DNA from 3 places in the Nonomuraea sp. NPDC003707 genome. Region 3 is predicted to be linked to each of the others. Evidence: riboswitches for the same ligand, from Rfam matches in the RefSeq annotation. Region 3 holds a riboswitch; each other region holds the start of a gene.
The links. A riboswitch is a leader RNA that binds a small molecule or an ion and turns the genes downstream of it on or off. The one in region 3 is predicted to bind thiamine pyrophosphate.
Positions count from the first base shown of each region.

Region 1: linked by a shared signal. The riboswitch ahead of thiO (glycine oxidase ThiO) and the one ahead of tenA (thiaminase II) in region 3 are both predicted to bind thiamine pyrophosphate.
Region 2: linked by a shared signal. The riboswitch ahead of ACWDRB_RS51480 (purine-cytosine permease family protein) and the one ahead of tenA (thiaminase II) in region 3 are both predicted to bind thiamine pyrophosphate.

Region 1 covers NZ_JBSFNK010000002.1:92,641-103,172, forward strand. Annotated here, with positions in the region: gene pknB (Stk1 family PASTA domain-containing Ser/Thr kinase) at 1-100, opposite strand, end outside; gene ACWDRB_RS04435 (thiazole synthase) at 273-1,028, opposite strand; gene thiS (sulfur carrier protein ThiS) at 1,021-1,221, opposite strand; gene thiO (glycine oxidase ThiO) at 1,218-2,333, opposite strand; TPP riboswitch at 2,323-2,440, opposite strand; gene ACWDRB_RS04450 (NAD(P)/FAD-dependent oxidoreductase) at 2,494-3,663, shown strand; gene ACWDRB_RS04455 (Rv2175c family DNA-binding protein) at 3,694-4,068, shown strand; gene thiE (thiamine phosphate synthase) at 4,046-4,699, shown strand; gene ACWDRB_RS04465 (polyprenyl synthetase family protein) at 4,886-5,953, opposite strand; gene metF (methylenetetrahydrofolate reductase [NAD(P)H]) at 6,123-7,043, shown strand; gene ACWDRB_RS04475 (GNAT family N-acetyltransferase) at 7,679-8,239, opposite strand; gene ACWDRB_RS04480 (YbaK/EbsC family protein) at 8,250-8,726, opposite strand; gene ACWDRB_RS04485 (L,D-transpeptidase family protein) at 8,926-9,654, shown strand; gene ACWDRB_RS04490 (hypothetical protein) at 9,778-10,532, shown strand, end outside.
Region 2 covers NZ_JBSFNK010000033.1:56,009-66,540, forward strand. Annotated here, with positions in the region: gene ACWDRB_RS51440 (sensor histidine kinase) at 1-21, opposite strand, end outside; gene ACWDRB_RS51445 (response regulator transcription factor) at 21-719, opposite strand; gene ACWDRB_RS51450 (hypothetical protein) at 814-987, shown strand; gene ACWDRB_RS51455 (DUF6412 domain-containing protein) at 984-1,184, shown strand; gene ACWDRB_RS51460 (YidC/Oxa1 family membrane protein insertase) at 1,263-1,904, shown strand; gene ACWDRB_RS51465 (ATP-binding protein) at 1,888-2,319, opposite strand; gene ACWDRB_RS51470 (ATP-binding protein) at 2,641-4,575, opposite strand; gene ACWDRB_RS51475 (methylated-DNA--[protein]-cysteine S-methyltransferase) at 4,669-5,238, shown strand; gene ACWDRB_RS51480 (purine-cytosine permease family protein) at 5,207-6,538, opposite strand; TPP riboswitch at 6,529-6,644, opposite strand; gene ACWDRB_RS51485 (rhodanese-like domain-containing protein) at 6,700-7,023, opposite strand; gene ACWDRB_RS51490 (winged helix-turn-helix transcriptional regulator) at 7,020-7,415, opposite strand; gene ACWDRB_RS51495 (Fpg/Nei family DNA glycosylase) at 7,436-8,314, opposite strand; gene ACWDRB_RS51500 (TenA family protein) at 8,361-8,966, opposite strand; gene ACWDRB_RS51505 (GOLPH3/VPS74 family protein) at 8,990-9,646, shown strand; gene ACWDRB_RS51510 (LCP family glycopolymer transferase) at 9,653-10,532, opposite strand, start outside.
Region 3 covers NZ_JBSFNK010000056.1:34-8,232, forward strand. Annotated here, with positions in the region: partial or broken gene ACWDRB_RS61560 (M23 family metallopeptidase) at 1-602, opposite strand, end outside; gene ACWDRB_RS61565 (BTAD domain-containing putative transcriptional regulator) at 812-3,640, shown strand; gene tenA (thiaminase II) at 3,621-4,328, opposite strand; TPP riboswitch at 4,320-4,415, opposite strand; gene ACWDRB_RS61575 (hypothetical protein) at 4,448-6,559, opposite strand; gene ACWDRB_RS61580 (MFS transporter) at 6,689-7,888, opposite strand; gene ACWDRB_RS61585 (helix-turn-helix domain-containing protein) at 7,948-8,199, shown strand, end outside.

The DNA of each region.
Region 1 (10,532 bases), on a different contig from region 3:
GGTAGACGGTCGCCATACCGCCCCGGGCGATCCGGCTCTCGATGCGGTAGCGCCCATCGAGGAGCCGCCCGACCAGGGGGTCCGCAGTCGTCGTATCCACCCCGCTGAGTTTACGGGCGTTTTGCCACTGGGAGGGCCTCGCCGCCCGAAACCGATGCTGAGACGTTCCCGTTGGAACGTCCCAGCTCCCCACGCGTCCCTCGGGTCAGCGAGCCACCGTCACTCGGCCCGGGGGCCACCGGCACTCGGCGGAGGGGGCATCGGCACTCCGGTCAGGGAGTCATCGGTGAGGAGGCCTCGGCGTAGCGCCTGCGCGGGATGCGGCCCGCCAGCCGCGCCAGCCGTCCGGCCTCCACGGCCTGCTTCATGGCGACCGCCATGAGATCGGGCCGCTGGGCCCTGGTGACCGCCGTGGCCAGCATCACGGCGGCGCAGCCCAGCTCCATCGCCAGCGCGGCGTCGCTGGCCGTGCCGATGCCCGCGTCGAGCACCACCGGCACGGAAACGGCCTCCACGATCAGCTCGATGCTGTGCGGGTTGCGGATGCCGAGGCCCGAGCCGATCGGCCCGCCCAGCGGCATGACGGCCGAGCAGCCCGCCTGCTCCAGCCGCCGGGCCAGCGCCGGGTCGTCCCCGATGTACGGCAGCACCACGAACCCGTCGGCCACCAGCCGCTCGGCCGCGTCGAACGTCTCGATCGGGTCGGGCAGCAGGGTCCGCTCGTCGGAGATGACCTCGACCTTGATCCAGTTCGTGCCGAGGGCCTCCCTGGCCAGCCGCGCCGTCAGCACGGCCTCACCAGCCGTGAAGCAGCCCGCGGTGTTGGGGAGCACCTTGATGTCCCGCTTGCGCAGCACGTCCAGGACCGAGCCGCGGGCGTTCGGGTCGAGCCGCCGGATCGCCACCGTGGTCAGCTCGGTGCCGGACGCGGCCAGCGCCTGGTCGAGCACGTCCAGCGAGGGCGCGCCGCCGGTGCCCATGATGAGCCGGGAGGAGAAGCTCTCCCCGGCGATGATCAGATCATCCACCTTGCACCGCCGTCAGAACCTCCACCCGGTCACGGTCGCTGAGCGCCGTCGTCTCCCACGAGCTCCGCGTGACCACCTCGTCGTTGACGGCCACGGCCACTCCGGTGGTGGCCGTGGTCAATGTGCGTACGGCCTGCGCCACGGTCGTGCCGTCGGCCACCTCGTGCGAGGCCCCGTTGATCATCACAATCATGAAATATCCCGAAATCTCCCGGGCGAGCACATTGCCGCGAGCTCGCCCTCCTCGCCCAGCAGGATGTCCGCAGTGAGCGGCGCCAGGAGCACGCCGCCCCGGTGATGGCCGGTGGCCAGCGCCAGCCCAGGGGTGCCGCTCGGGCCGATGAGCGGCAGGTTGTCCGGCGTGCCCGGCCGCAGCCCGGCCACCACGTCGGAGACCTCCAGCTCGGTGATGCCCGGCACCAGCTCCCTGGCGTCGCGCAGCAGCTCGTAGAGCCCGCCCGCGGTCACCCTGGTGTCGAAGCCCATCTCCTCCTGCGTGGCCCCGACCACCAGCTCGCCGTCGCCCCGGGGGACGAGGTAGACCGGCGTGCCGTGCACGGTGCCGCGGACGCACCGGGTGAGCAGCGGCTGCGGCGAACGCAACCGCATGATCTGCCCCTTGACCGGCCGGACCGGCACCTCGGCCAGCCCGGCGCTCCACGCCCCGGCCGCCAGGATCACCCGCTCCGCCCGCAGCTCGGCTCGCCGGTCGTCGCCGCCGGACGGCTCCAGGCGTACCCCTGTGACCCGGCCGCCGTCGCGCAGCAGCTCGCCGACGCGCGCCCGTACGAGCTGGACTCCCCGCCGGTCGAGCGCGGCGAGCAGCGCCGCCGTCACGCGGCGCGGGTCCACCCAGGAGTCGCCGACGGCCAGCAGCCCGCCCCGCACCGAGGGGGCCAGCATGGGCTCCAGGCGGCGGCACTCGCGGCCGGTCAGCCGCCGGACGGGGAGCTCCAGCTTCTCCAGGTACGCGGCCAGCTCGTCCAGCGCGGCCAGGTCGTCCGCCCCGAACGCCACGTCGAGCGTTCCCTCGGAGCGCAGGTCCAGGGCCTCGGGGCCGGCCAGCCCCGCGTCGGCGGCCAGCTCGGCGGCGAAGGCGGGCCAGCGGCGTAGCGACGCCACACCGAGCCGCAGCAGCGGCACCTCCGTGTAGGTGACCTCGCTGACCGGCGCCAGCATCCCCGCGGCCGCGTGTGAGGCCCCCGAGGCGGGGGCCGGGTCCACCAGGGTGACGGGCCGCCCTTCGCGGGCAAGCCGCCAGGCCAGCGAGAGGCCGACGACCCCGCCGCCCACGATCACATCCATCCGCGCTCCCTTCGCCGGCATGATCCGGATCAGGTGTCTTGCGGTCGAAGGCCCGATGGCAGCCTTCCTCTCAGCCCGGTCACGGCCGGACTCCCGCGCGTCTTACGCCCCCAGCCTACGGCCTCGCTGCGACGCCCGGACACCGGCCCACGTTAGGGTCATGAACGTGAACGAAGTCGTGGTGGTGGGAGCGGGCCTGGCCGGAGTGCGCACCGTGGAGGCGCTGCGCGCACAGGGGTTCGGCGGGCGGATCACGCTGGTCGGCGAGGAACGGCATCGCCCCTACGACCGTCCACCCCTGTCCAAGGCCGTGCTGTTCGGCGACGCCGACACCAGCTACGTCGACACCGACCTGGCCTCGCTCGACGTGGTGTTCCAGCCGGGGGTCAGCGCCAAGGCGCTGCGCGAGGGGGTCGTGGAGACCACCGAGGGCGAGCTCGGCTACGACGGGCTGGTCATCGCCACCGGCGCCGAGCCGATCAGGCTGCCCGGCGACGGCCCGCAACATGTGCTGCGCACGCTCGACGACGCCCACGAGCTCAGGGCCATGCTCGTCCCCGGCGCCCGCGTCTCGATCATCGGCGCCGGCTGGATCGGCGCGGAGGTGGCCACCGCCGCCCGCCGCGCCGGGTGCGCGGTGACCGTGATCGAGGCCGGCCCGGCGCCGCTCGCGACGGCCGTCGGCGCCGAGATCGGGGCCCGCACCGAGCGCTGGTACGACGGCATCGACCTGCGGCTCGACACCATGGTCGACTCCGTGGACGAGGGCGGCGTGCGGCTGGTGGGCGGCGAGTTCGTGGACGCCCACGTGGTGGTCACGGGCATCGGCGTGCGCCCGGCCGTCGAATGGCTCACCGGCGCCGACATCGACCTCCACAACGGCGTCGTCGTGGACGAGCACCTGCGCGCCTCCCTCCCGAACACGGTCGCCGTCGGCGACTGCGCCGCCTGGTGGTCGCGCCGCTGGCAGACCAGGCTCAGGGTCGAGCACTGGGACACCGCGCTCAACGCCCCCGAGGTGGCCGCCGCGAGCTTGCTGGGCGAGGACGTCGCGTACGATCCCGTTCCGTACTTCTGGTCGGAACAGTTCGGGCACATGGTGCAATACGCCGGTCATCATTTGGCAGGCGAGCGCCTGATCTACCGGGGCGAGCCGGAGGGCAAGTGGTCGGCCGTCTGGCTCACGGCCGACGACGCCCTCGCCGCGGTGCTCGCCGTGGACCGGCCGCGAGACCTCGTACAGGGGCGCAGAATCATCGACGCGGGACACCGTCTCGACGCGGAACGCCTGGTAGATCCAGAAGTCTCTCTACGGGATTGTGTTGTTTGAGCAAGCACGGCATGTGGTAGTTGTGGTTTCGTGACGCTTTCTGTTGCACAGATCGACCGGGAGACCGACCAACTCGTCGACGAGTGGCTCACGCTCCCCGAAGTGGCCTCGCGCCTAGACCTTTCGATCGGGCGGGCCAAGCAACTCCTCAAGGACCACAAGCTGCTCGGCGTACGCCGGGGGGGCGGCGGGCCACAGGTGCCCGCTGTGTTCCTCGATGGAAAGGATGTGATGAAGGGCCTGCCCGGCACGCTGACCGTGTTGCTGGACGCCGGCTACGACGATGTCGAGTCGCTGCGCTGGCTCTTCACCCCTGACGAGTCCCTGCCCGGATCGCCCATCGAGGCGATCAAGGCCGGCCGTCATACTGAGGTCAAGCGGCGTGCCCAAGCCCTCGGTTTCTGAAGCCCGCCTCTATCTCTGCACCGACGGCCGCCGCGACCGCGGCGACCTGGCGGAGTTCCTCGACTCGGTGCTGGCCGGCGGCGTGGACATCATCCAGCTGCGGGAGAAGGGTCTGGAGGCCCGCGAAGAACTCGCGCTCCTCGAAGTCTTCCGCGACGCCTGCGACCGGCACGGCAAACTGCTGGCCGTCAACGACCGGGCGGACGTCGCCTACGCCGCCCGGTCCGACGTGCTCCACCTGGGGCAGGACGACCTTCCTGTGACGGTCGCGCGAGAGATACTCGGCGACGACATCGTCATCGGACGGTCCACCCACTCCGCGGCCGAGGCTTCCGCCGCGGCAGCGGAGCCGGGCGTCGACTACTTCTGCTGCGGCCCCATCTGGCCCACGCCCACCAAGCCCGGCCGCCCGGCCCCCGGCCCGCCGCTGCTCCGGCACGCGGCGGCGCTGGAGACCTCGCGGCCGTGGTTCGGGATCGGCGGCGTCGACCTCGCGAACCTGGACGAGGTGATGTCGTACGGCGTGCGCCGTGTGGTGGTCGTACGCGCGATCACGGACGCGGAGGACCCGGGCGCGGCGGCGGCGGAGTTCGCCAAGCGCCTGTCCTCCGCCTGGCCGACAAGCCCCTGACCGACAAGCCCCTGACCGACATGAGCCCCTGACCGACATGAGCCCCTGACCGCGGCGGCCACCTGACCACAGGAAGCCGCCCGGCCGTACGGGGCCCTGTGACCCGCGAGGCGCCCGCCACCACACGGGCGCCGCCGAGTCGGAGGCCGGGCCCAGGGTGGCGATCCCTGCCCAGGACAGGTCAGGTCAGGTCTTGCGGGAGGTGGCGGCGATGGCCAGCTCCGTCAGAGCCGCGCGCGCCTCCACCGTGATCGGCGCCTCGTCCAGCGCGGACAGCGCGTCCCCCAGATAGTCGCCGATCAGGTCCTCGCACTCCTGCAGCGCGCCCGTCTCGTCGATGATCTGCCGCAGCGTCTCCACCCCGTGCTCGTCCAGCCCGGGATCCCCCAGCAGCCGCCGGACGGTCTGCGCCGCACCCGGGGACGCGGCAGCCAGCGTGCGGGCCACGAGCATCGTCCGCTTGCCCTCCCGCAGGTCGTCTCCGGCGGGCTTGCCCGTCTGCGCCGGGTCGCCGAACACCCCCAGGATGTCGTCACGCAGCTGGAACGCGATCCCGACCCGCGTGCCGTAACCCGTGCACAGCTCGTCCATCCAGGGTGCGAGCTTGCCGCCGGCGAGCACCAGCCCGAGCCTGAGCGGCTGCTCCACCGAGTATTTGCCGCTCTTGAACAGCGCCACCCGCAGCGCCGACTCGAACGTGTTCTCGCCGTGCGCCTGCTCCAGCAGGTCGAGGTACTGGCCGCACATCAGCTCCGTACGCATGTGGTCGTGCACGGGCTGGGCCGCCGCCAGGGACTCGGGCGGCAGGCCGCTGGTGCGCCACATCTCGCCCGACCAGATCAGCAGCAGGTTGCCCAGCAGGATCGCCGCGCCCTCGCCGAACTGCTCCGCGGACCCGTACCAGGCGGACTTCTCGTGCAGCGCCTGGAACCGGCGGTGCGCGGACGGCATGCCCCTGCGCAGGTCGCTCTTGTCCATCACGTCGTCGTGCACCAGCGCGCTGGCCTGCAGCAGCTCCAGCGAGGCCGCCGCGGTGAAGATCGCGGGCACGTCCGTGCCGCCCGCGCCGCGCCAGCCCCAGTAGCAGAACGCCGGACGCAGCCGTTTGCCGCCGGCCAGCAACTCGTCGGCGGCTGTGCGCAGCGGCTCGAGCTCGGGGTCACCGGGGGCGGGCAGCTGTCGTTCGACGAACTCTCCGAGGGCACGCTCCACCTGTGTGCGGAGGGTGTTCATGCCAACGGCGTCAGTGGTCATGCCTTGAGACTAGTGGCCGCGTGCGGGGGAGCGGATGTGCAGGTGTCCCAATAGGGGCATCTGGGGTGGCGTGGACGGCGATGTGCCGCTCGTGCCGGTGACATGGCTGTGGCGGCAGGGGTGACACGGCCGTGACCTTGAGTCGGCGAGGTCCCTGTAACCTTGGCACATGGCGCTTGGTCGACCCTCCATCCTGCCCGATCGTGTTCCCACCGTCCGCGACATGCTCGCCGCCGGTGGCCGGTCGTTCTCCTTCGAGTTCTTCCCGCCGAAGACCGACGAGGGAGAGCGGCAGCTCTGGAAGGCGATCAGGGAGCTGGAGTCGCTGCGGCCGACGTTCGTGTCGGTGACCTATGGCGCGGGTGGTTCCACGCGTGACCGCACGGTCGACATCGTCGAGCGGATCGCCCACGACACGACGCTCACGCCCGTGGCGCACTTCACGGCGGTCAACCACTCGATCCGCGAGCTGCGTCACCTGGTGGGGCGCTTCGCCGACGCCGGGGTGCGCAACATCCTGGCCGTCCGCGGCGACCCCCCTGGCGACCCGACGGCCGAGTGGCTGCAGCACCCCGAAGGCGTCCTCTACGCCGAGGAGCTGGTGCGGCTGATCAGGCAGGCGGGCGACTTCTGCGTCGGCGTCGCCGCCTTCCCGTACAAGCACCCGCGCTCGCCGTCCATCGAGAGCGACACCGAGTTCTTCGTGCGCAAGTGCGAGGCGGGGGCCGACTACGCGATCACGCAGATGTTCTTCCGCGCGGACGACTACCTGCGGCTGCGCGACCGGGTGGCGGCCAGGGGGTGCGACACGCCGATCATCCCGTGCATCATGCCGGTGACGCAGATGAGCACGATCGCGCGCTCGGAGCAGCTGTCGGGAGCGCCGTTCCCGGCGGAGGTGGCGGCCCGCTTCGAGGAGGTCGCCGACGACCCGGCGGCGGTGCGGCGGCTGGGCATCGAGCACGGGGCCGAGCTGTGCCGGCGGCTGCTCGACGAGGGCGCGCCGGGCATCCACTTCATCACCTTCAACCGCTCCAGCGCGTCGCGCGAGGTCTTCCAACGCCTCGACGCGGTGCCCCTTTCCGCCTGAAAACCTGTCGTTCTTTACGGCGGAGCACGGGCGGCGCCACCCGCCGCCCGTGGCCTCCAGGAAGACGCCCGCTGACCCGCACGTGGCCGCCCGCCGCACGCATTGCGCCGGAGAGGGGTTGTGCGGACCTGGGCCGCACGCCGGGTGGGAGGCGCGCTGGGCGGAGTCGGACTCCGGGTGGGGGAGGCGCGCTGGGGTTGGGCGCGTCGCTTCGCGTTCCGCCGGCCGTCGTTCCGTGACCGCGCCGTGGGACCGGGCCCGATCCCGTCGCTCGCAGCGCTGGGTCCAGAGGGCGTCACCTCGTAGCGCTGGGTCCACGGGACCGTTGCCCTGTGGCTTTACCGGGTCGTCGCCCGCACGGCTGGGTCCAGGGGCCGTCGCCTCGTGGTGCCGGTCCACCCGGGTCGTCGCCCGCCGTGCCGAGACCGTCGGTCGTCGGTTGCCGTGGGGTTCGCCGGGGTGGTGAGTGCGGTGGGAGGGAAGAGGCCCGTCACCCGCCCGCAGGGGGACCGGGCGGGTGACGGGCAGGGGGCAGTAGACGGTTAGTAAAGGGGTGACTACCTTGCGTAATGGATGGTGCCCCAAGTGGTCGGCAGACAAACCCAATGGTCACGGGTTCGTCAGGGACGTGATCCTCACGTCAAGGGCAGGGGGCGGCCCATGATGGCGTAGTCCTCGTAGCCGCCCGGGAAGATGAACCTCGTGAGCAGGTCCGTGAAGCCCATGCTGGCGTAGAGGTGGCGGGCGGCCGTGGGCTGGTCGTGGGTGGACAGGACGGCCGAGCGCTCGGGGCGGCCCGCGCAGAGGGTGCGGATCATGGCGCGGCCGATGCCCTTGCTCTGGAAGTCCGGGTGGACGTGGATCTCGGCCAGTTCCAGCGTGTAGCCGAGCCAGGCGTTGGCGGCCTCCTGGCCGATCCGGTCCGTCAGGGCGCGGAAGACCACGTCGTGCCACCACTGTCCGGGGGTGCCGCGGAAGCCGTAGGCGAAGCCGACGGTGAGGGGGGTGGAAAGGGACGGATCGCGCAATTCTGCGAAATAACACTGAAAATGGGGATAAGTCGCGTGATTTCGCATGATGGTTTTGCGGCCGTTGATCTGGTCCGCGGGCGGGTTCATGGCAGCCGCGTAGACGTCGATCACCGTGTCCAGCCGCTCGACGAACTCGGCCGGCCCCGCCCCGCGAAACTCGATCACCCGTCGCACACTACTCGACGTCCACCGCCGTGCCGCCGGTGATCCGCACGAGCTCGTCAAACGTCGTCGGGAACACGGTCAGCGGATGCCCCCCGGCCGCCCACACCACCTCGTGCTTGCTCAGCCAGTTGTCCACCAGGGTCCGCACGGGTGCCGGATGCCCGACCGGGGCCACGCCGCCGATGGGCTGGCCGGTCGCCGCCCTCACGAACTCCGGCGTCGCCCGGCGTACCTTCCCGACCCCCGCGGTGCGGGCGATCAGCTCCACGTCCACGCGGTGCGCCCCGCTGGTCAGCACGAGCAGCGGCGCGCCGTCCGCGTCGAAGATCAGGCTGTTGGCGATGGCCCCGACCTCGCACCCGACCTGGGCCGCGGCGGTCGCCGCCGTGGGCGCCTTCTCGGGCAGGACGATGACCTCGCCGTCCGCCCCCAGTTCGCGCAGGGTGGATTGAACGACGACCGCGTTGGACGGCAACTTCTCAGACATGGACACACTCTAAACAGGTTGACCGCTTCATTACCGATTCATGATGAGTGGTATAAGGTCAACTGATCGTTTGCTCATGGTATGCGAGGTGGTACTGGTGGGGGCTCGACGGCTGCCCGGAGTGGCTGCTCTCCTGACGGCGGGCGCCGTCGCACTCTCGGGCTGCGGCGCGCATGGATTGCATCGTTCGACGGCGTCCATGAGGACGACGCCCCCGACCGCCACACATACCTCCGCGGGAGCCCGATCCGGTCCCGCCGCCATCACCCCCGCCACGGTCACCGCGCCGGGCAAGACGCTCAGGCTCGGCGCCAAGGGCAAGTCCGTCCAGTGGCTGCAGAGGCGCCTGGCCCAGCTCGGCTACCGCCCCGGCAGGGCCGACGGCCGGTACGGGGGCGCGACGCTGGCGGCCGTGTGGGCGTTCCAGAAGGTGAACGGCATCAAGCCGACCAGCACCGTCGCCAGGCGCACGTGGGACGCCCTGGAGACCCCCAGGTCGCCGCAGGTCCTGGTCAAGAACGGCAAGCCGACCCGCGCCGAGGTCAACCTCACCAAGCAGATCATGGTCCTGTACGTGGACGGCGAGGTGAAGCTGATCACCCACGTGTCCTCCGGCAGCGGCGTCCCCTATTGCGAGACCGCCGCGTGGCAGGGTAAGCAGCAGCGGTTCTGCGGCTCGGCCACCACGCCGACGGGCGACTACGCGACGACGTGGCGCGCTCGCGGCTGGCACAAGTCGTATCTGGGGCAGCTCTACAACCCGATCTTCTTCAACGGCGGCATCGCCTTCCACGGCGCGCTGTCGGTGCCGCTGTATCCGGCTTCGCACGGGTGTGTGCGCATGCCGATGAACGTGGCCGAGGTCCTGCCCGGGATGCTGGGCAAGGGCGTTCCGGTGCACGTCCGGGGCAGGTTCAAGCGGCTCTGAGACGCGCGTTCTGAGCACGCCCGCCGCGCCGCCGGCGGCATAACGCCCGCATAACCAGAAGCGGTGACGGGCCCGTTATGCCACTTTTGCTGGACTCCCTCCTGACTTTCTTGGGGGGAGAGCATGACGACTGCGTTCATGACGCCGGCGCCCGTTCACACGACGGCGCGGCATACGGGACGGGCCCGCCTGTGGTGGCTGCTGGCGGCCGGGTGGGTCGCCCACGTGGCGTTACGGCTGTGGCTGTACCGGTATCACACGGGACCGGTGGCGAACCCGGACGAGACCGGATATCTCCTCGCCGCCCGCTGGCTGGCCGGCGGACCGGGCGCCGACCTCACCGGCTCGACCTTCTACCAGGGCGGCTATCCGCTGCTGCTGGTCCCGGTCTTCTGGCTGACCTCCGACCCCGTCCTGGCGTACCGGCTGGTGGCCGGGGTGGGGTCGATGGCGGCGGCGAGCGCGTACCCGCTGGCGTACCTGCTGCTGCGGCGGATGGGCCTGGGCAGGCGGGCGGCGCTGATCACGGCGTTCGTCGCGGCGCTGTCGCCGGCGCTGGTGGTGTTCTCCGGGCTGGCACTGACCGACGCGATCCTGCCCGTGCTCGTCCTGGCCTGGCTGGTGGCGCTGCACGACCTGGTCGCGTACGGGTCGGCGCGGGCCGGGGCGGTGGCGGGCGCGCTGGCGGCGTTCGCGATGGCGGCCCATCTGCGGGGGACCGTGGTCCTGGCGGTGTGCGTCCTGGTCGTCGTGGTGGTGTGGGTCCGCAAAAGGGTGGTGGTGCCGGGCCGCGGCAGGGCGGTGGGCCCGGCGGATGCGGCGGGGCCGGCGAGGGCGGTGGGTCCGGCGGTCGCGGCGCTGGTGAGCGCCGTCGTGGT
Region 2 (10,532 bases), on a different contig from region 3:
CAGGTCACCGGGCTGCGGCATCAGGAACCGCCCTCCATCGGCTCATACCGGTATCCGACCCCCCACACCGTGACGATCCTCCGCGGCTCGGTCGGATCCGGCTCGATCTTCTCCCGCAGCCGCCTGACATGCACGGTCACGGTGGAGGAGTCGCCGAACGACCACCCCCACACCTGGTTCAGCAGCGCGGAGCGGCTGAAGGCCTGCCGCGGGTTGCGCATGAGGTGCGCCAGCAGATCGAACTCCCGCGCCGTCAACATCACCTCGTCCCCCCGCAGCCGAACCTCGTGCGCCCCCACGTCCACCACCAGATCCCCGTCGCGCAGCACCCCGGTGCCGCCGGTGACGGACGCACCCCGCGCCCGCCGCAGCACCGACTGCACGCGCAGGGCGAGCTCCCGCGGGCTGAACGGCTTGGTCACATAGTCGTCGGCCCCCGTCTCCAGCCCGACCACCCGGTCGATCTCCTCGCCGAGCGCGGTCAGCATGATCACCGGTACGGGCCAGCGCTCCCTGAGCTTCCTGCACACCTGCAGCCCGTCGAGCTTGGGCAGCATCAGGTCGAGCACCATGAGGTCGGGCGGATGGGCCAGCGCCCTGCGCAGCGCCTCCACCCCGTCGCCGACGCATTCGACCTCGTGACCGTCGCGCTCCAGATAGCGCGCGACGACCTCGGAAACGGTCGGATCATCATCGACCACCAGGATGCGCGTGTTCACGACTTCACGGTACGGCCGGGGAACACGTAAGTGTCAGGTACGTCATTGCTTCGTAAGCCTCGCGGATCATGTCCGGAGGACGTACGGTTGCTGCATGGGTAGAGTCGTGATGCTCGTGCTGGGGACCCTGCTGGGTCTCTTCGTGCTGTTCAATTTCCTGCTGCCGATGCTGGTAGGCCTGGTCAAGATCGCTTTGATCATCGGGGTGATCGCTCTGCTCGTCTTCGTCGCGGTCACCGTGGTGGGCAAGTCCTCCCGATCGCATTGACGTTCTTCCTGTTCGACCCGTGGCTGGTCGGGATCACCATGCTGGCGATCCTGCTGCTGGCCACGTGGGCAGCCACGTTCCTGCCCATCCTCAGTGGAGGGCCGCCGAGCTTTCCGCTGAGTTACGCGCGCCGTACCGCCTTCCAGCGGCAGCGCGACCCTGACGCGGCCGGTCGCTCGCGTCCACGAGCCCCTTAGGCATGCCCCGCTTCATCGTCAAGCGGGGCTCCTCGTACGAGTGAGCCCTTTTCCCTCATCTCACTCCAAGTAGGGCTCATGATCGATTCTCTTGTCACGTTCGTCATCAGCATGTCCGGGGGCAGTGCCGCGCTGGGCATCGTGCTGTTCACCCTGGCCGTACGGCTCCTGCTGCTGCCCCTGAACGTCCGCCAGTCCCGGACCATGAAGCTCCGCCAGCGGCTCGCCCCCAAGCTGCGCGAGCTCCAGAAGCGCCACGCGCGCAACCCCGAGCGGCTGGCCAAGGAGACCTCGGCGCTGTTCGCCAAGGAAGGCACTTCGCCGTTCGCCGGGTTCTTGCCGATGCTGGGGCAGTTTCCGTTCATGTGGCTGATGTACCGGGTGGCCACGCATCCGACCGCGCTGGCCGGACATACCCTTTTCGGCGCTCCGCTGGGTCAGCAGGTCGCCGGGACGGTGGCCAATTTCGGTCTGGTCAGTGCGCCGGTTTTGGTCTTTGTATTGGTCATCGCGCTGGTCGCGGTGGTGGCATGGTTCTCCGCCAGGAACATCAAGGTGACCGAGGACCAGCCGGACTGGCTGAAGCGACTCCTGCCATGGATGCCGTACGGCTCCGTGCTCGCCACGCTGGTGCTGCCGCTCGCGGCCGGGCTCTACCTGCTCGTGTCCATGGCATGGGCCACGACCGAGCGGGCGGTGCTGGCTAGCCGGCCTCTCTGAGGGCTGTGACCTGCCCGTTCAACGACCCGCGAGGAGCGGGCAGGATGGCCCACACCGTGGTCGTGTCACCGTCGTGCCGGACCCCCCAGCTCTCCGCCACGTACTCCACGATGCCGAGCCCCCGGCCCCCGAGCGACGACAGGGTCGGGCGGCCCGCGCGCGGCTCGGTCGCCGCACCCCCGTCGCTCACCGCCACTTCGATGTGATCGTCACTCCGAAGCCACGCCACTCTCACCATCCCCGACGGAAGGGGATGCGCGTGCCTCAGCGCGTTGCTCAGCAGCTCGCTCACCACGAGCACCGCGTCATCGATCGCCGTCGAAAAAACCCCGCTGTCCTGCAGCTCAGTGCTCAGGCGCTGGCGGGCGACGGCGACGCTGGACGGCGCGTACGGCAGCAGCACCACGCTTGACACACCCACCTCCCCGTTCCCTGTGCCCCCCGCGGGAACACTCCCCGGTACGACCGAAATGCCCCGTTACTCGATCCCAGAAACCGCATCTCGATCACAGCTTGTACACATTGGACGATAGATCAGCTCAACTGTGACCACCTCGTTACCGCCTCGGTGTGTCGGATCCGATAGTGGAAACTACGCCCGGAAAGCCCCTCGTGCTTATGGCCTCACTTCGTGAGGCGGCTCGCTCGCTCAGACCCGCCGCCTTCCCTCGTCGCTCTGGTCGCTGCGCTCCCGCCGCTCCGTGCTCATGGCCCCCACTCCGTGGAGGCAGCTCGGTCACTCAAAGCCGTCGCCTTCCCTCGTCGCTCTGGTCGCTTCGCTCCCGCCGCTCCTCAGTCCAGGCGACGGCGTTCCCTCTCGTGTCCAGGCGGCGGCGCTCGCTCGCAGTTCAAGCCGCATACGCGTGCCGCCTCCGGGTCTCGGGTGCGCGCTCACGTCTCCGCCTTGAGCCCTGGCGAGGCTGCGGACTATGTAGAGACCGAGCCCCACTCCACCAAACCGTCTCCGGTCGCCGCTGTCCACCTGGACGAACCTCTCAAAGATCCTCTCTCGGTCAGTAGGGGCGATACCGACCCCTTCATCGTCCACGACCACGATCACGTTGTCGGCCTCGGCCCAGGCCTCCACGCTGATCAGCCCGCCCTTGGGCGAGTACTTGAACGCGTTCTCCAGCAGCTGCCCCAGCACGATGTCCGTGGCCAGGGCGTCCCCCAGCACGTTCGGCAGCCCGTCCTGGATGACCACCTCGACCCGGTGCTTGTCCGACAGCGCGGGCAGCCCGAGCGTGGCCGCGTCGATCCGCTCGGCCAGGTCGAACTCCTCGATCCGCACCTTGAGCTCGTCGGCTCCCGCCCTGGCCCCGAGCAGCAGGTGGTCCATGAGCTCGCCCAGCGACCTGGCCCGCTCGGAGATCGTGTGCACGGCCGAGCGGCGTTCGGGGTCGCTCATCTTGTCCCAGCGCCGGTCGAGCGTGCTGGCGAACCCGCGCACGATCGTGATCGGCGTACGCAGCTCGTGGCTGGTCGTGGCCAGGAACAGGTCCTTGGCCTCCTCGAGCTCCTTGGCCGTGGTCACGTCGCGGAAGTCGATGACCACCTCGCCGGTCTCCTCGATCTGCGCGCTCACCACGTCCAGCCACCGCCCGGTCTCCATCTGGAACGTGACCTTCTCGCCCGGCTTGGGCAGCGGGAACGGCGGCGGCCCGCCGATGACGGCGTCGGCCGGGAACGCGGTGAGCTCGGCGGCGGCCGGGTTCCACCGGACGACCCGCCCCGATCCGTCGAGCACGGCGATGCCGTCGGCGCTGGCGTCGAAGACGGCCTGCTCGTGCGCCCGCTGCCGCACCGCCTCCTGGTAGGCCACCGCGTTGCCGACGGCGATGCCCGCGTGACCGGCCAGGAGCTCCAGCAGCTCCAGTTCGAGGTGTCCGGGTGTGCTCTGGGCGAACAGCGCGTACAGGGCCCCGTACGGGCGCCCTCCGACCGCGGCAAGGCCCAGTGCGATCGTGTGCAGCCCCTTCAGCCGGGCCCAGACCAGGTCCTCGAGCCCGTTCGACTCCAGCATGACGGTCTTGCCGGTGCGTAAGAGCTTGTCGACGAGGCTCGTGCGCAGGTCCGTGGTGGTGCCCCTGATGGCCTCCGGGAGCTGGTACGTGCTGACCAGCCGCAACCGTTCATCCTCGATCAGCACGAACCCGCCCGCGTCCGCCCCGGTGAGCTCCGTGAGGCTGGCCGAGATCCGGTCGAGCACGGCCGACAGCTCCAGCTCGGAGTTGATGTCGCCGACCACGTCGGTGAGCCGGCGCACCAGCCTGGCCCGGCGCGCCATGCGGTCCTTTGCCACCTGGTCGGCCCGCGCGAGGTGGTGCACACAGACGTACCCGGCCACGGAGCTGCCCAGGCGCAGCGCGCTGATGTCGACGCGCACGTCGAGCACGGTCCCGTCGTCGCGTAGGCGCTTGGTGCGGACCGAGACCTGGCCGCCGGTGCGCACGCGTTCGAGCACGGCGTTGTGCTCGGCGGTCAGCTCGCCCGGCACGATCGGCGCCCGGCGCCCGAGCATCTCCTCCGCCGTCCACCCGAACAGCCGTTCGGCCGCCTCGTTCCAGACCAGTACGCTCTGATCACGGTCGACGACCACGACGGCGTTGGGCGAACCGGCGAGGGCAGCGCGAGCTATTTCGTCGTCACTACCGGCCCATTCGTCCCCCACTCCTCCATAGTGCACGTGGCGTGGTGAGTGCGTCGGGCGATCCGTCCGATACGCTGCGGTCACGGTGATTCTCGGCGGCGGGAGGCTGGCGGCATGTCGAGCAACGATCTCGATGCCCTGTTGCGCGTGACCTCCAGCACCTATCGAGGTGATGCGCCTCCTGACATCGCCTTCGGCCCCTATGACGGGGCCGTCGGCAGGCTGATGCTCGCGGTCACCGGCAAGGGCATCGCGGCGTGCAGCTTCGAGCCGGAAAACGCCGTGTACGAGCTGCTCACGAGGCACGTGGGCAGGTTCATCGGGCCGGATCCGCGCCGGCTCGACCCGGTGCGCAGGGAGCTGGACGCCTACTTCTCCGGCCGTCTGCGCGCGTTCACCACGCCCGTCGACCTGGCGCTGGCGACGTCCTTCGCCCGCACGGTGCTGCAGAAGACGATGGCGGTCCGGTACGGCACCACCACGACGCTGGAGGAGATCGGCGCGAGCATCGGCAGGCCGCGCGCGCTGCGGGCGATCGGCAACGCGCTGGCCTCCAACCCCGTGTGCGTGATCGTGCCGTGTCACCGGGTGGTGCGTGAGGACGGCGCGCTCGGCGACTACGCGGGCGGCGCGGCCGCCAAGCAGCACCTGCTCAACGTCGAAAGGCGCGTGTCGACCAGCTGATCAGCAGGGTGACCAGCACGGCGACGACGGCCGCGCCGAGCGCCCCGTTCATCCACGGCTGCCGGGTGAAGCCGATGGCGTCGCGGACCCCCTGCCAGAAGTCGTCCCATGGCTTGAGCGTGGGCGCGGAGGTCGTCAGCCAGTACGCCACGAAGCCGAGGGCCCACGGCACCAGCCTCGACCAGCGCGAGGGCGCGTTCTCCGCGGTGTTCCAGCTCCGCGAGCCGCCGAGCACGAAGTAGTCCACGGCCAGCACCGCGAACATCGGCACGAACACCGCCCCGATCACCCCGAGGAACGCCCCGTACGAGTTGACGTCCACGACCAGGGCGATCGCCACGCTCAGCACGCCGATGGCGACGGAGAAGACGCGCCGGTCCACCCGCGGCATCAGGTTCTGCAGCGAGACCGTGGTGGAGTAGACGTTGGCGAACGACTGGTCGGTCTCGCGCAGCACCAGGATCGCGAAGAACAGCGCGCCCAGCGGCACCGCCACGAACGCGCCGAACACCGACGTCCCGTCGGCCGCCACCTTGTCGGCCCCCGCCATGGCCACCGCGAACACGCCCAGGCCCAGGCAGGCGACCTGAGCCAGCGTGTAGCCGCCGACCACGCCGGTGAACGCGGCCCTGCTCGACCTGGAGTGCCGGGCGAAGTCGGCCGCCATCGGCACCCACGACACCGACAGCGCGATCACGTAGTCCACGGCGGGCGCGAAGGCCGTCCAGGACCCGCCGGTGTGCGCGGGCGCCCTGGTGAGGAAGAACCAGGCGAACCACACCATCGACACGATCACGCCGATGGTGACGTACCGCCGCAGCAGCCTGACGGACCCGAGCGGCCAGATCGTGAGCGCGGTGGTCAGCACCCCCGCCGCGATCACCCACACCTGGTACGGCACGGCGCCGAAGATCGCGCTGGCCGCCTTGGCGATCACCCACAGCTCGAACGCGGCCCAGCCGAGCATCTGGACGATGTTCAGCACCGTGGGGACGTACGAGATCCGCGCCCCGAACAGGCCCCGCAGCAGCACCATCGCGGGCTGCCCCGTCTGGGTGCCGGGGACGGCGGACAGGCCCACCATGGCGGTGCCGATCAGGCTGCCGACCACGGTCGCCAGGAGCGCGGCGGTCAGGCTGAGGGGAGCGTCGGACAGGGGGTTGAGCAGGAGCAGCGCGCCGGAGAAGCCCAGGAGGCTGACTCCGAGATTCGCCCAGAGCGCGCCCTGATCGAGCACGCCCAGGGTCTTCGGCGGCCTGCCTTCAAGAGTCAGCGGAACTTCGTCGACGACATGCGTCATCGCACACTCCCTACGCCGGCATTACCCGGACAGGTTCAGGCGGTCGGCAGCGGATCTATGGCTGCCCTCTCAGCCCGGCGCACCCCGAGCTCCCGCGACAATCTGCAGTTGGCGCCCTCATCATGCCTCAGCGACGGCGAAACCGCCACAGTGGGGCCTTTTTACGCCACGAACGGCTGCTGCCCGGTCTCGCTGACCATCGGGCGGCTCGCGAACTCCCACGACTGCATGCCACCGCCGACGTTGACGGCGTCGCGCCCGAGCTGGTTGAGCCAGGCCGCGACCTGCAGGGACCGGCCGCCCACCCGGCAGACGACGTAGACCGTGCGGTCGCCGGGCACCTCCTCGACCCGGCCCTGTATCTGGGTCATGGGGATGTGCACGGCCTCCGGGGCGTGCCCCGCGACCCATTCGTCCTGCTCACGGACGTCGAGCAGGTAAGCGTCTGCCGGAACGGCACTGGCGTCGATCTCAGGAACGGTCATGACTCCATCATCTCGCGCCTGGCGTCGTAGGCCGCACGCGCCGCGGCGATCTCCTCCTGGTGCGTCTCCGTCCAGGTGACCAGCGACTTGATGGTCTCGTGCAGCGTACGGCCGAGCGGCGTGAGCGCGTAGTCCACCCTGGGCGGCACGACGGGATGGACCGTGCGGCTGACCAGGCCGTCGCGCTCCAGCTGGCGCAGGGTCACGCTGAGCATGCGCTGGCTGACGCCGTCGATCTCGCGGCGGAGCTGGGTGAAGCGCAGGCTCTGGCAGTCGAGCAGGGCGATCACGAGCAGCGACCACTTGTCGGCGATGCGGTCGAGGATCTGGCGCACCTCGCAGTCCTCGCGCGTGTCCCACTGGCGCACGTCGTAGTCGTCGAGCGGTTCCACAGTGCCTTCTTCCGCCGAGCTCACTTGAGAAGGCGGGACAGCCGGCGGTCGGCGAGGGGCTTGCCGCCGGTCTGGCAGGTGGGGCAGTACTGCAGCGAGGAGTCCGCGAAGGACACCTCGCGGATCGTGTCGCCGCAGACGTCGCACGGCTGCCCGGCCCGGTTGTGGACCCGCAATCCCGACTTCTTCTCCGCCTTGAGGTCCTTGGCCGCCAGCCCGTGCGCCCGCTCCACCGCCTCCCCCAGGGTGGCGATGATGGCCTCGTGCAGGTCGGCGATCTGCGCGTCCGTCAGCGTGGCCGCGATCTTGAAGGGGGACATCTTGGCCGCGTGCAGCACCTCGTCCGAGTACGCGTTCCCGATGCCGGCGATGATCTTCTGGTCGCGCAGCAGCCCCTTGATCTGGGTGCGGTTGCCGCCCACGATGCGCTTGAGCGCGTCGACGGTGAAGGATTCGTCGAGAGGGTCGGGGCCGAGTGCGGCGATGCCGGGGACGTCGTCCGGGTTCTTGGTGACGTAAACGGCCAGGCGCTTCTGCGTCCCGGCCTCCGTCAGCTCGAACCCGGGCGCCAGGCCCTCCTCGTCGGGCGCCAGCCGGACCCGTACCGCGAGCGGGCCCTTGCCGGGACGTACGGGCTTCGCGCCCGACAGGTCGTCGCGCCAGCGCAGCCACCCCGCCCGGGCCAGGTGGATGACCAGGTGGAGGCCGTCGCAGTCGAGGTCGAGGAACTTGCCGTGCCTCGACACCCCGGTGATGGTCAGCCCGCCGAGCGCGGTCGCCGGCGGGTCGAACGTCTTGAGCGCCTGGAAGGCCACCACGTCGATCCCCAGGACCGTGCGGCCCACGGCCCGTTCGCGCAGGAAATGGGTGAGCGACTCCACTTCGGGAAGTTCCGGCATGTCCCCAGGGTACGTGCGCGTCCGGCCGTCCACAGCCTGTGGACGGCTACGGCACGCTCCAGAAGGCCAGCTCGTGCGCCATCCCCTCGGCGAACAGCTCCTCGGCCCGCGCCGGGTCCGGCGCGGCCTCGTCGATCATCTGCGCGATCCGCGCGGTGAGCGCCGCGAAGGCCGGATCCGCGTACGTGTCCACCCACGCCCGATATCTCGACTCAACAGGGGAAATTTCCGCCAATATATGTCCGAGAGTCGAATATCCCCACATACACGGATAAAGCGCCGCCAGCCCCTCCCCGTACGACACCGCCGACTCCAGCAGGAACGCCGTGTACGCCGCGCACGCCGGCCCCTTCACCGCCCCCTCCAGATCGGCGCCGAACTCCGCCGACAACGACCTGTGCAGGCTCAACTCGTCGTGGTACGTGGTGTGCGCCAGGTCCACCAGATCACCCAGATGCCCGTCGGGCGCCTGCCAGGCCAGCCGCGCGAACACCCGTACGTAGTCGAGCAGGAACAGGTAGTCCTGCTCCAGCCACGACCTGAACACCGCCTCGGGCAGGTCGCCACGCGCGATGCCGGCCACGGTCGGATGCTCGAGCTGAGCCCGGAGCAGCGGGCGGCCGACGGCGTGCAACTTCTCCGAGATAGTCATGGCTGGGAGGTTAGTGTCGAAGCATGACTGTGACGATCGCCGAAGAGCTCCTCCTGCTCGCCCACGACGACGAGAAGGGCACGCCGCTCGTCGCCGGGACCCAGCTCGACCCGGCCCTCGCCGGCGCGCTCCTCGCCGAGCTGGCCGTCAACGGCCGGCTGGAGCTGTCGGACAAGAAGGTGACGGTCATGGACCCGTCCCCGCTCGGCGACTCCGAGCTGGACGCCACGCTGGCCCGCATCGCCGAGGAGGGCAAGGAGCGCAAGCCCGCCTGGTGGGTCCAGCGGCTGCAGTCGGCCAAGCTGCGCGGGCGCCTGCTCACCAGGCTGGCGGAGTCGGGCGTGCTGACCGAGCAGCGCGGCAAGGTGCTGGGCATCTTCCCCACGACGCGCTGGCCTGAAGCCAACCCCGACGTGGAGGCCGCGGTCAGGGACCGGGTGACCAGTGCGCTGGCGGGCGCCGACCCCGACGCCCGCACGGCCGTCCTGATCGCCATCGCGCACGCGGCCAAGCTCGACCGCAAGGCCTTCCCCGAGGCGAGCAGGCAGCGCGTCAAGGAGATCGCGGAGGGCGCCTGGACGGCCGACGCGGTCGCCCAGACCATCGCCGCCATCAACGCGGCCATGATCGCGGCGGTCACCGCGGCGACCGTCGCCGCGACGACCTCCACCTCCGGGTGAGCCGCTCTAGTTGCCGGTGTCGATGACGTCCTTCGGCACCGGCTTGTCCTCCTTCAGGGCGTTGAAGAGGGCCAGCGCCTTGGGCCGGTCCGACTTGATCGCTTCGCCGCCGTCCGCGAGCCGCTCGGTGCCGCCGAACGGGACCACCGTCGTCACCGGGCTGTCGCCCATCGCCAGTCCCAGCGACAGCAGGTCGAAGGCGCCCGTGCCGCCGTCGACCGAGACCGCGTCGGTGGCGCTCATCGCCAGCGGGATCGACGTGAACGGGTTGATCAGCACTCCGGGGCTGGCCGCCTTCTTCACGACCGCGCCCAGGAACTGCCGCTGCCGCTTGGTCCGCTCGAAGTCGGGCAGCGCGCCGCCTTTGCGGGTCCGTACGTACCCCAGGGCCTGGGCGCCGTTGAGCACCTGCGTGCCCTTCTTCAGCTTGAGCCCGGCCTTCGGGTCGTCCACGGCGGCCCGTACGTTGATCTCGACGCCTCCGATGGCGTCCACGATGCCGACGAACCCGGCGAACCCGATCTCCATGTAGTGGTCGATGTACACGCCCGTGACCGACTCCACTGTGCGGACCAGCAGCTGCGGCCCGCCGTTGTAGGCGGCGTTGAGCTTGTCCCGCCTCTTGCCCGGGACGTCGACGGCCAGGTCGCGCGGGAGGCTGACCAGCGTCGGCTTGTCGCTGCCCTCGGGGATGTGCAGCAGCATCATCGAGTCCGTACGGTTCCCGCCGGTCGCCCGGCCCGTGGCGAGCTTCTTGCGCTCGGCGGCCGACAGGCCCTTGCGGCTGTCGGAGCCGACGAGCAGCCAGTTGGTGCCGGGGGTGTCGGCGGGACGGCCCGGATAGTTGTCGAGCACGCCGTCGATGCCGGCGATCCGGGAGTTGATC
Region 3 (8,199 bases):
CCGTTGAAGACGGCCTTGCGGATGTTGCTCGGGTAGCTGGTGCCCTGGCGGACCTCGAAGTGCAGGTGCGGGCTGATGTTGTTGCCGGGCTTGCTGGTGTTGCCGACCGTGCCGATCTTCTGGCCCTGGGTGACCTGGGCGCCGGCGGAGACCGAACGCACGGTCAGGTGCGCGTAGTACGTCGTCCAGCCGCCACCGTGGTCGATCTTGACCAGGTTGCCGTAACCGTTGGTGGAACCCTGGTGAGCCGAGATGACCACGGTGCCGGCCGCGGCGGCGACCACCGTGTCACCACGGTCGGCGTCGGCGGTGCTGCCCCGGTTGAAGTCGATCTCGTACGACTTGTGCGCACTGCTCCCGCTGGAGTTACCCGTCCACGTCTGACCACAGGGGAACGGCAGCTGCATGGCCGGCGCCGCCAGCGTGGACACCGGCGGGACGTCCACCTGGTTGTCCGGGTTGCCCATCTCCCCCTCGTCCTCCTTCGACGAGGACGTCGGCGTCGGGGTCGGCGTCGGAGCGGCCCAGGCCGTCGCGATCGGGCCCGTCGTGAGGCTGAAGAGCAGGGCGAGCCCGGCCGTAAGCACCCCTCTGGTTCTCATGCGGATACCTTTCTGCGCGCAGCGAGGGGCGATGCCCGCCGGAGCCGCGAATCTTGTCCGTTAGATCTTCCGAAGCGCTCTTGCTGGGGATCAAGATTGCGAGTCCGGCATACAAAGAACATCCAAAATCGGTATAAAGGCCCTTCCAGCTTGAACGCTTCACCAACGGACGCCCTCGCACGGCGCCCAGCTCAGGAGAACGCGCGGTCATGGTGGTTGAACAGCCCGTATTCAGTGTTCTTGGGCCGTTGCAGGCCCGGGTCCCGGAAGGGCCCCTACGCATCGCGGGCAGGAAGCCCAGGCTCCTGCTCGCCTCGCTGTTGCTGGAGGCCAACGAGGTGGTCAGCTCGGAGGCGCTCGTCGAGGTGCTGTGGCCCCGGACGCAGCCGTCGTCGGCCGTGGCCAACCTGCGCACGTACGTGAGCACGCTGCGCTCGGCCGGCGTCCAGATCGAGGCCCGGCCCTCCGGTTACGTGATGCAGCTCGACACGGGGCGGCTGGACGCCCTGGAGTTCGAGGACCTGGTGGCCAGAGCGCGGGCGGCGGGGCGTACCGAGGAGGCGGCGGAGCACTTACGCCGGGCGCTGGCGTTGTGGCGCGGCACCCCGCTCGGCGACCTGCCCGCCAGCGCGCTGTGGGACGGGCGGCTGCGCGCGCTCACCCAGGCCCGGCTGGCCGCGGTCGAGGAGCTGGTGGCGCTGAAGCTGGCCCGCGGCGAGCACGCCGCCGCGATCGACGACCTGCGCGACCTGATCGGCGAGCACCCCTACCGCGAGGACCTGTGGCAGCAGCTGATCCTCGCCCTGCACCACAGCGGCCGGCGGGCCGAGGCCCTGAACGCCTACGCCACGATCAGGCGGCAGCTCGTGGACGAGCTGGGCATCGAGCCGGGGCAGGAATTACGCGACGTGCACGCGTCCGTGCTGGCGGGCGACACCCCGCCCGCGCCCGTCGCGGCGGCGCCCCACCAGCTCCCCGCGGACGTGCCGGACTTCACCGGCAGGGCGCAGGACGTCGCGGCCGTGACGCGTGCCCTGTCCCCCGAGGCCCACCGGCCGGACGGACCGCCCGCGATCGCCGTGGTGACCGGACCGCCGGGGGTGGGCAAGTCCGCGCTGGCCGTGCACTGCGCCCACGCGTTACGGGCGGGCTACCCCGCCGGCCAGCTCTACCTGTGCCTGGGCGGCACCGACGCCGAACCCGCCGACCCGCTCGCCCTCCTGGCCGAGGCGCTGCGCGCGCTGGGCGTCGCGGAGCCGGCCCTGCCGCCGACCGTGCGCGAGCGGGCCTCGCTCTACCGCTCCCTGCTGTCCGAGCGCCCGATGCTGGTCCTCCTCGACGACGCCGCCGACACCGCCCAGGTACGCGCCCTGCTCCCCGGCAGCGGCAGCGCGGTGCTCGTCACGAGCCGCCGGCGGATCGCCGAGCTGCCCGGCGCGCTCCAGCTCGAACTCGACGTGCTGCCGCCCGCGGAGGCCGAGCAGCTCCTGGGCCGGATCGTCGGCCCCGAACGGGTGGCCGAGGAGCGCGAGGCCGCCCGGGCGATCGTGCGCTCCTGCGGCCACTTACCGCTGGCCGTCCGCGTGGCCGGGGCCCGGCTGTCCGGACGGCCCGGCTGGTCGCTGGGCGTGCTGCGGCAGCGGCTGGAGGACGAGGCCGGCCGCCTCGACGAGTTACGCGCCGGCGACCTGGAGGTACGCGGCTCGTTCGAGCTCAGCTACCGGCGGCTGTCCGACGACGCCGCCCTGGCCTTCCGCGCGATCGGCCTGCTCGGCGAGCAGTCCGTACCCGGCTGGGTGGCCGACGCCGTGCTCGACCGGCCCCGGGCCGACGCCGTCGTGGACACCCTGGTGGACGCGAACCTCCTGCGGCTGGCCGGCACCGACCACGTCGGCCAGCCCCGCTACCGGCTCCACGACCTGATCCGCTGCGCCGCCAAGGAGAAGGCGGGCGGCGACACCGAGCGGCACGCGCTGGCCCGGGTGCTCGGCGGCTGGCTGACCGCCGCCGAGCACGCCTCCCTGCGGCTGCCCACCACTCTCTTCGGGCTGACGTCCGACCTCGCGCCCCGCTGGAGCCTGGAGCGGGAGACCCTCGGCCGCCTGACCGCCCAGCCGCTGTCGTGGTTCGACGCCGAGCGGGAGTCCCTGGTCGAGGCCGTACAGCTGGCCGCCGGCGCGGGCCTGGCCCAGTCCGCGTGGGGACTGGCCGCCACCCTGGTCCCGTACTTCGACCTGCACTGCCTCCTGGACGAGTGGCAGCTGACGCACCGCCTCGCCCTCGACAGCGCCCGCGCGGCCGGCGACCGCCTCGGGGAGGCCGCGATGCTGCGCGGCCTGGCCCAGGTCTGCCTCTACCAGGACCGGTACGCCGAGGCCGAGGACATGTTCAAGCGGGCCCGCGCCATCTTCCACGAGCTGGGCGACACGCGGAGCGAGGCCATCTCGATCTGCGGGCTGGCGGCGGTCAGCCAGTTCTCCAACCGGCATCTCAAGGCGCTCGCGTCCTTTCGGCAGGCGCTGGCCATGTTCCTGGCCATCGGCGACCGCAGCGGCGAGGCGTACGCGCGGCAGGCGATCGGGCGCGTCTACCTGTCGCTGCGGGACCTGCAGCAGGCGTCCCGGTGGCTGGGGGACGCGCTGCGGCTGGCCGAGGAGCTCGGCGACGCCCACCGCGAGGGCTGCGTGTCGATGCAGCTCGGCCGCATGTACGACCTGTTCGCCCAGTCGGACCGGGCCATGCGCTACCAGGGGCACGCGCTGGGCATCTTCGAGGCGCTCGGCGACCGCCACTGCGGCGCGTACGCGATGCGGAACCTGGGTGGGCTCCAGGTGGCCAGGGGCGACCGTTCGGACGGCTCCGACCAGTTGGAGCGCTCCCTGGTGATCTTCCAGCAACTGGGGGATCGCAGCGGGGAGGCGGACACGTACCAGACGCTCGGCGAGCTGTACCGTTCGTCCGGCCGCACCGCGCTGGCCACCCATTACCTCCATCAGGCCCGTGAGCTGCGCAGGGAGCTCAGCGAGTCGTTCGCGTGAGCTGCGGCCGGAGCCATTGTCCCGTGGGCCAGGTCTCCAGGCGCCAGGCGCTGTCCCAGAACATCCACTCGTACTCGGTGGCCCGGCAGAACGCCTCGTCCATCGCCCGGCGCGTCTCGGGGTCGGCGCTCTCGGCCAGCCGGTCGGTGATGGCCTTGGCCTGCTCCACCGAGGCGGCGAAGGCGGGGTCGGAGTAGGTGCCGATCCAGGTCCGGTACGGGTGGTCGGCCGCGCCCGCCGTACGTTCGAGCAGTGCCGCGCCGACGTCCTGGTAGACCCAGAAGCACGGCAGCACGGCGGCGGCGAGCACGGGCAACGGGGCGGCCAGGGCCGTGGCCTGGAGGTAGGAGGAGTAGGCCAGGCAGGTCGGCGAGGTGGCGACGGCCGCCGTCTCACCGGCCGTCAGCCCGAACTCCTCCAGGTAGCCGGTGTGCAGGGCCCGCTCGACGACCAGCGCCGTGTGCGCGCTCTGCGCGAAGAACGCGGCGTCGGCCGGGGAGCCGGCGCGGGCCGAGGCGGTCGCGAGGACCTTGGCGTAGGCCACCAGATAGCGCCCGTCCTGGACCAGGTAGAACGCGAATCGCTCCCGGTCGAGGGTGCCGTCGCCGAGCGCGGCGTTGAACGGGTGGTCGTGGATCGCCTCGAGCAGCGTGGCCGTGCGCGCCCAGATCTTCTCACAGAAGGTCACCGATGACGTCCCTTCGCTAGTGCGAACTAGATCAGGTTCGACGGGTGTGATCTCAGCCCGGCAGCCCGGGCACCCCGCGTCACGGCCAACGCTAGCAGAGAAGCTCCGGCCCGGTCGTGTCAGGCGGGGATCAGCTCGTGCAGCGTGCCCGGGGTGTAGACCCGCGCACCCTCCGGGAAGCCGGCCGGCGCCTCCAGCCCGATGTAGGTGGTGGGCCCGGCCGGCGTGCTCTTCGCGCGCAGCAGGTCGGCCAGGTAGCGGACGCGCAGGAAGTCGCGTTCGACGATGGAGCGCACCAGCAGGGAGGCGCTGACGCGGTTGCCCTCCACCTGGTTGAAGCCGGGGTGGCCCTTCAGGTAGAGGTGCAGCCACTTCACCAGCCAGCCGCCGTCGGCGCCGCGCAGGAACACGAGCGGCAGGGCGATCCGGCCGGAGCCGCGCAGGTCCGACTTCATGCGCACGGTACGCGGCTCGAACGGCCTGCCTTCCTGCGCGGCGTCCCTGGTCATGTAGCCGAAGAACGCCTCGGCGGCCTCGTCGAACGCTTCCCCGTCGTAGATGTTCACCTGCGGGATGATGATCGGCTGGGTCGCGGCGGCGAGCCGGATGTCGATGAACTCGGACGCGCCTTCGGGCGCCTCGGTGAGGTCGCCGGAGTACCGGGCGAAGTCGTTGGTGTAGTTCGTCCAGGAAATGTGCGTCGGGTCGTCGTAGGAGGCGTCGAGCATGAGCGCGGACAGGTCGTAGTCGGTGCGCTGCCGGGCCTCGCGCCAGTGGACGAAGAACCTGAGCAGTTCGCCGTCCACCGCCGACACCGAGCCCCGGGGCAGCATGCCGAGCCCGGGCACGACGGCCTTGCCGGACAGCGGCAGGGCGACGTCGAGCACGTCGGGATCGACGATCAGCTCGCCGGGGTCGGGGAGGCGGCGGGCGATCTCCTCGTCCAGGATGGCCAGCGCCCGCGCCAGGGCCTCCTCCTCCAGCGGCGAGCGGGAGTCGGGGGCCGCCCACGCCCTGCCCTGCCGGTTGACGAAGACGCGGCCCGCGACGGGGGCGAGCCGGTTCTGCAGATGCTCCCGCAGCGACAGCAGGACGCGGCCGGAGGCGCCCGAGGCAGCCCCTTCCGCGGCGTCCAGCACGGCCGACGTGGACAGGCCGGTCCGCAGCAGGTGGTCGAGGCGGCGCAGCAGCACGCCGGGGGCCTGCTCCAGCAGCTTCACCGCCTCGGCGGTGCGGCCCGCCGACAGGGCGGTCTCGACCCGGCCGTCCAGGCTCGGGGCCGGACGCGTGCCCCTGGCGGTTTCGAAGACGGCCCGGGCGCGCGGAAACTGCGGGTACTCGTGGGGGTGCAGCCGTTCGCCGAGCCGCTTCCACTCCTCCCGGTGGCGCGGCACGTCGCCGAGCCTGGCCGGGGAGGCGACCGCGTCCAGGGCTCCCAGCAGGGCGCGGCGCTCGGCCCGGCGGAACGAGCGGAACCTGGTGGGCTCGGCCAGCGTGACATCGCCGCCGGAGCAGCCGCAGGCGAGCCGGAGCACGTCGGTCACGGTGTCGACCAGCAGCGGCCGGCCCTCGGCCAGCCGGACCTCGTTGACGATCGCGCGGTTCTCACGCACGGGGATGCGCTCGGGCTCGTCGGCGCAGAACCCGGCCAGCAGGCGCAGCGCGGCCAGGTCCTCGGCGGCCAGGGGCACCTCGGAGCCCGCCAGCGAGAAGTAGAGCTCCCGCGCCTCCGACTCCAGGCTCCCGCCCAGCTCCAGCACGGTCACCCGGTCCCCGGCCAGCGGGATCAGCTCGGCGTGCGCGGCCAGGTCGGCGTAGGTGTGCTGGTAACGGCCGTAGCCGGGCAGGGAGAGCAGGTTGAGGGTCGAGGTCTCGACACGGGCGGCGGCGACCGGGTCGAGCAGGGCCTCGCGTAGCAGCCCGGCCCAGAACTCCAGGGTGTCGGGCACGTTCCTGGGGAAGTCGAGGAAGTACGCGTTGTGCCGGACGTGGTCACCCACGAGCGTGCGGACGGCGGCCAGAATGCGGACGCCGAGGTCGACCACGGTCTCGCCGCGCAGCCCGGACAGCCGCTCGAGCAGCGCGGCCGAGCACGTGAAGCCGACGCTGAGCAGCACCGCGTCGAGCTGGCGGGCCGCGGTCTCCCCCCAGCCGGACCCGGATCCGGCGGGCGCGGCGCCGATGGGCACGCGCAGCCGCCGGGCAATGACGAGGCTTTCCAGAGTGTCCACGAACGGCACCATATAGCCGGGACGCGCCCGATCGCGGGGGGTTTTCCGCGCCCGTGCCAAGGGTGCGGCCGGTCAGCGGCGGGGCTGCGCGAGCTCGGCAGCCAGGCCCGCCGCGCGCTCAACGGCCGGTCAGAGGTGGGGGGCCGCTTCGCGCGTACCGCCCGGGCGCAGCACGCCCGCCAGCGCCAGCGCGACCAGGACCCCGGCACCGCCCGCCACCGCGATCGCGGGCCCGGGGGCGATCACCTCTCCGAGCGCCCCGACCAGCGCCGCCCCGGCCGCCTGCCCCGTCATCAGCCCGGACGACTGCAGCCCGAACGCCTGCCCCCGCACCTCCTCGGGCACCGACTCCACGAACCGCCGCTGCAACCCCAGCTGGTACGACAGCCCCGCGGTCGCCACCGCGGCCAGCACGGCGGCCCACGCCATCCCCGGCCCGAGCGCGAACCCCACCCACGGCACGCCGAGCAGCACCGCCAGCGGAAACGACAGCCGCTCGCGCAGCCCCGGCGCGGCGAACCTGCCCACCGCGAACTCCCCCACCGCCATCCCGCCGGCCGCCGCCGCGAGCACCACCCCGGCCTGCCCCTGCCCGCCCAGATAGGGCACGACCATGGCCTCGGCCCCGGCCAGGAACACGCACGGCAGCCACCCCGCCAGCAGCAGCCCGCGCACCCGCCCGTCGGCCAGCAGCCGCCGGTTGACCCGCAGCGTCTGGCGCACCGCGCCCGCCCGCGCCGTGCCCCGGGCGGGCCGGTACGGCAGTCCGGCCCGCAGCACCACGGCGGCCACCGCGGCCAGGCCCGCGGTCGTGGCCAGCGCCCCCGAGGGCCCGGCGACGGCCAGGAACGCGCCCCCGGCCGCCAGCCCCGCGATCTGCGCGCTCGCGGAGGCCACGTTCAGGACCGACCGCCCGAGCACGAACGCGTCGCCGGGCAGCACGTCGGGCAGCATCGCCGCCCGCGCGGCGAAGAAGACCGGCGTGAACAGCCCAGTGACCAGCACCAGCGCCAGCATCGCCCAGACCGGCAGCCCCGCGAAGGCCAGCAGCAGGCACGTCACCGCCCTGACCACCTCGCCGGTCACCATCAGCGCCCGCGGCGGCAACCGGTCGGCCAGCGAGAGCAGCAACAGCCCGCCCACGATGAACGGCAGCCAGCCGGCCATGTACGCGGCGGCCGACAGGCCGGCCGAGCCGGTCCGCTCATAGACCAGCACGGACAAAGCCAGCATCTTGATCGAGTCCCCGCCGACCAGCAGCGCGAAGCTGCCGAACAGGACCCGGAACTCCTTGACGGCGAACACGTCGCCGAACGTCGCCCCATTCACGTCCACGATGGTGCGGACCGGACCGGCGAGCTGGCGACTCTTTCGGATATAACCGAAAGGTGCCCGTAAGAATCGAGGTCACCCCGCAGGACCTGGTGGCCACCAGGTTCGCGATCTCCCCGCTGATCGAGACCATGCACGCGCAGTGGGTGCTGGCGGGCCGGCTGGAGGCGGGCGTGCACGGCCGGTGGGCCGCTCGGTGGCGGGGCACGTACCGGGAGCTCGAACGTGCCCACCCCGTGCTGCGGGCCGCGGACGCGATCAGCGGCAACCGGCGCGGCACGAACGTCGCCTTCATCGCCCCGCCGCCG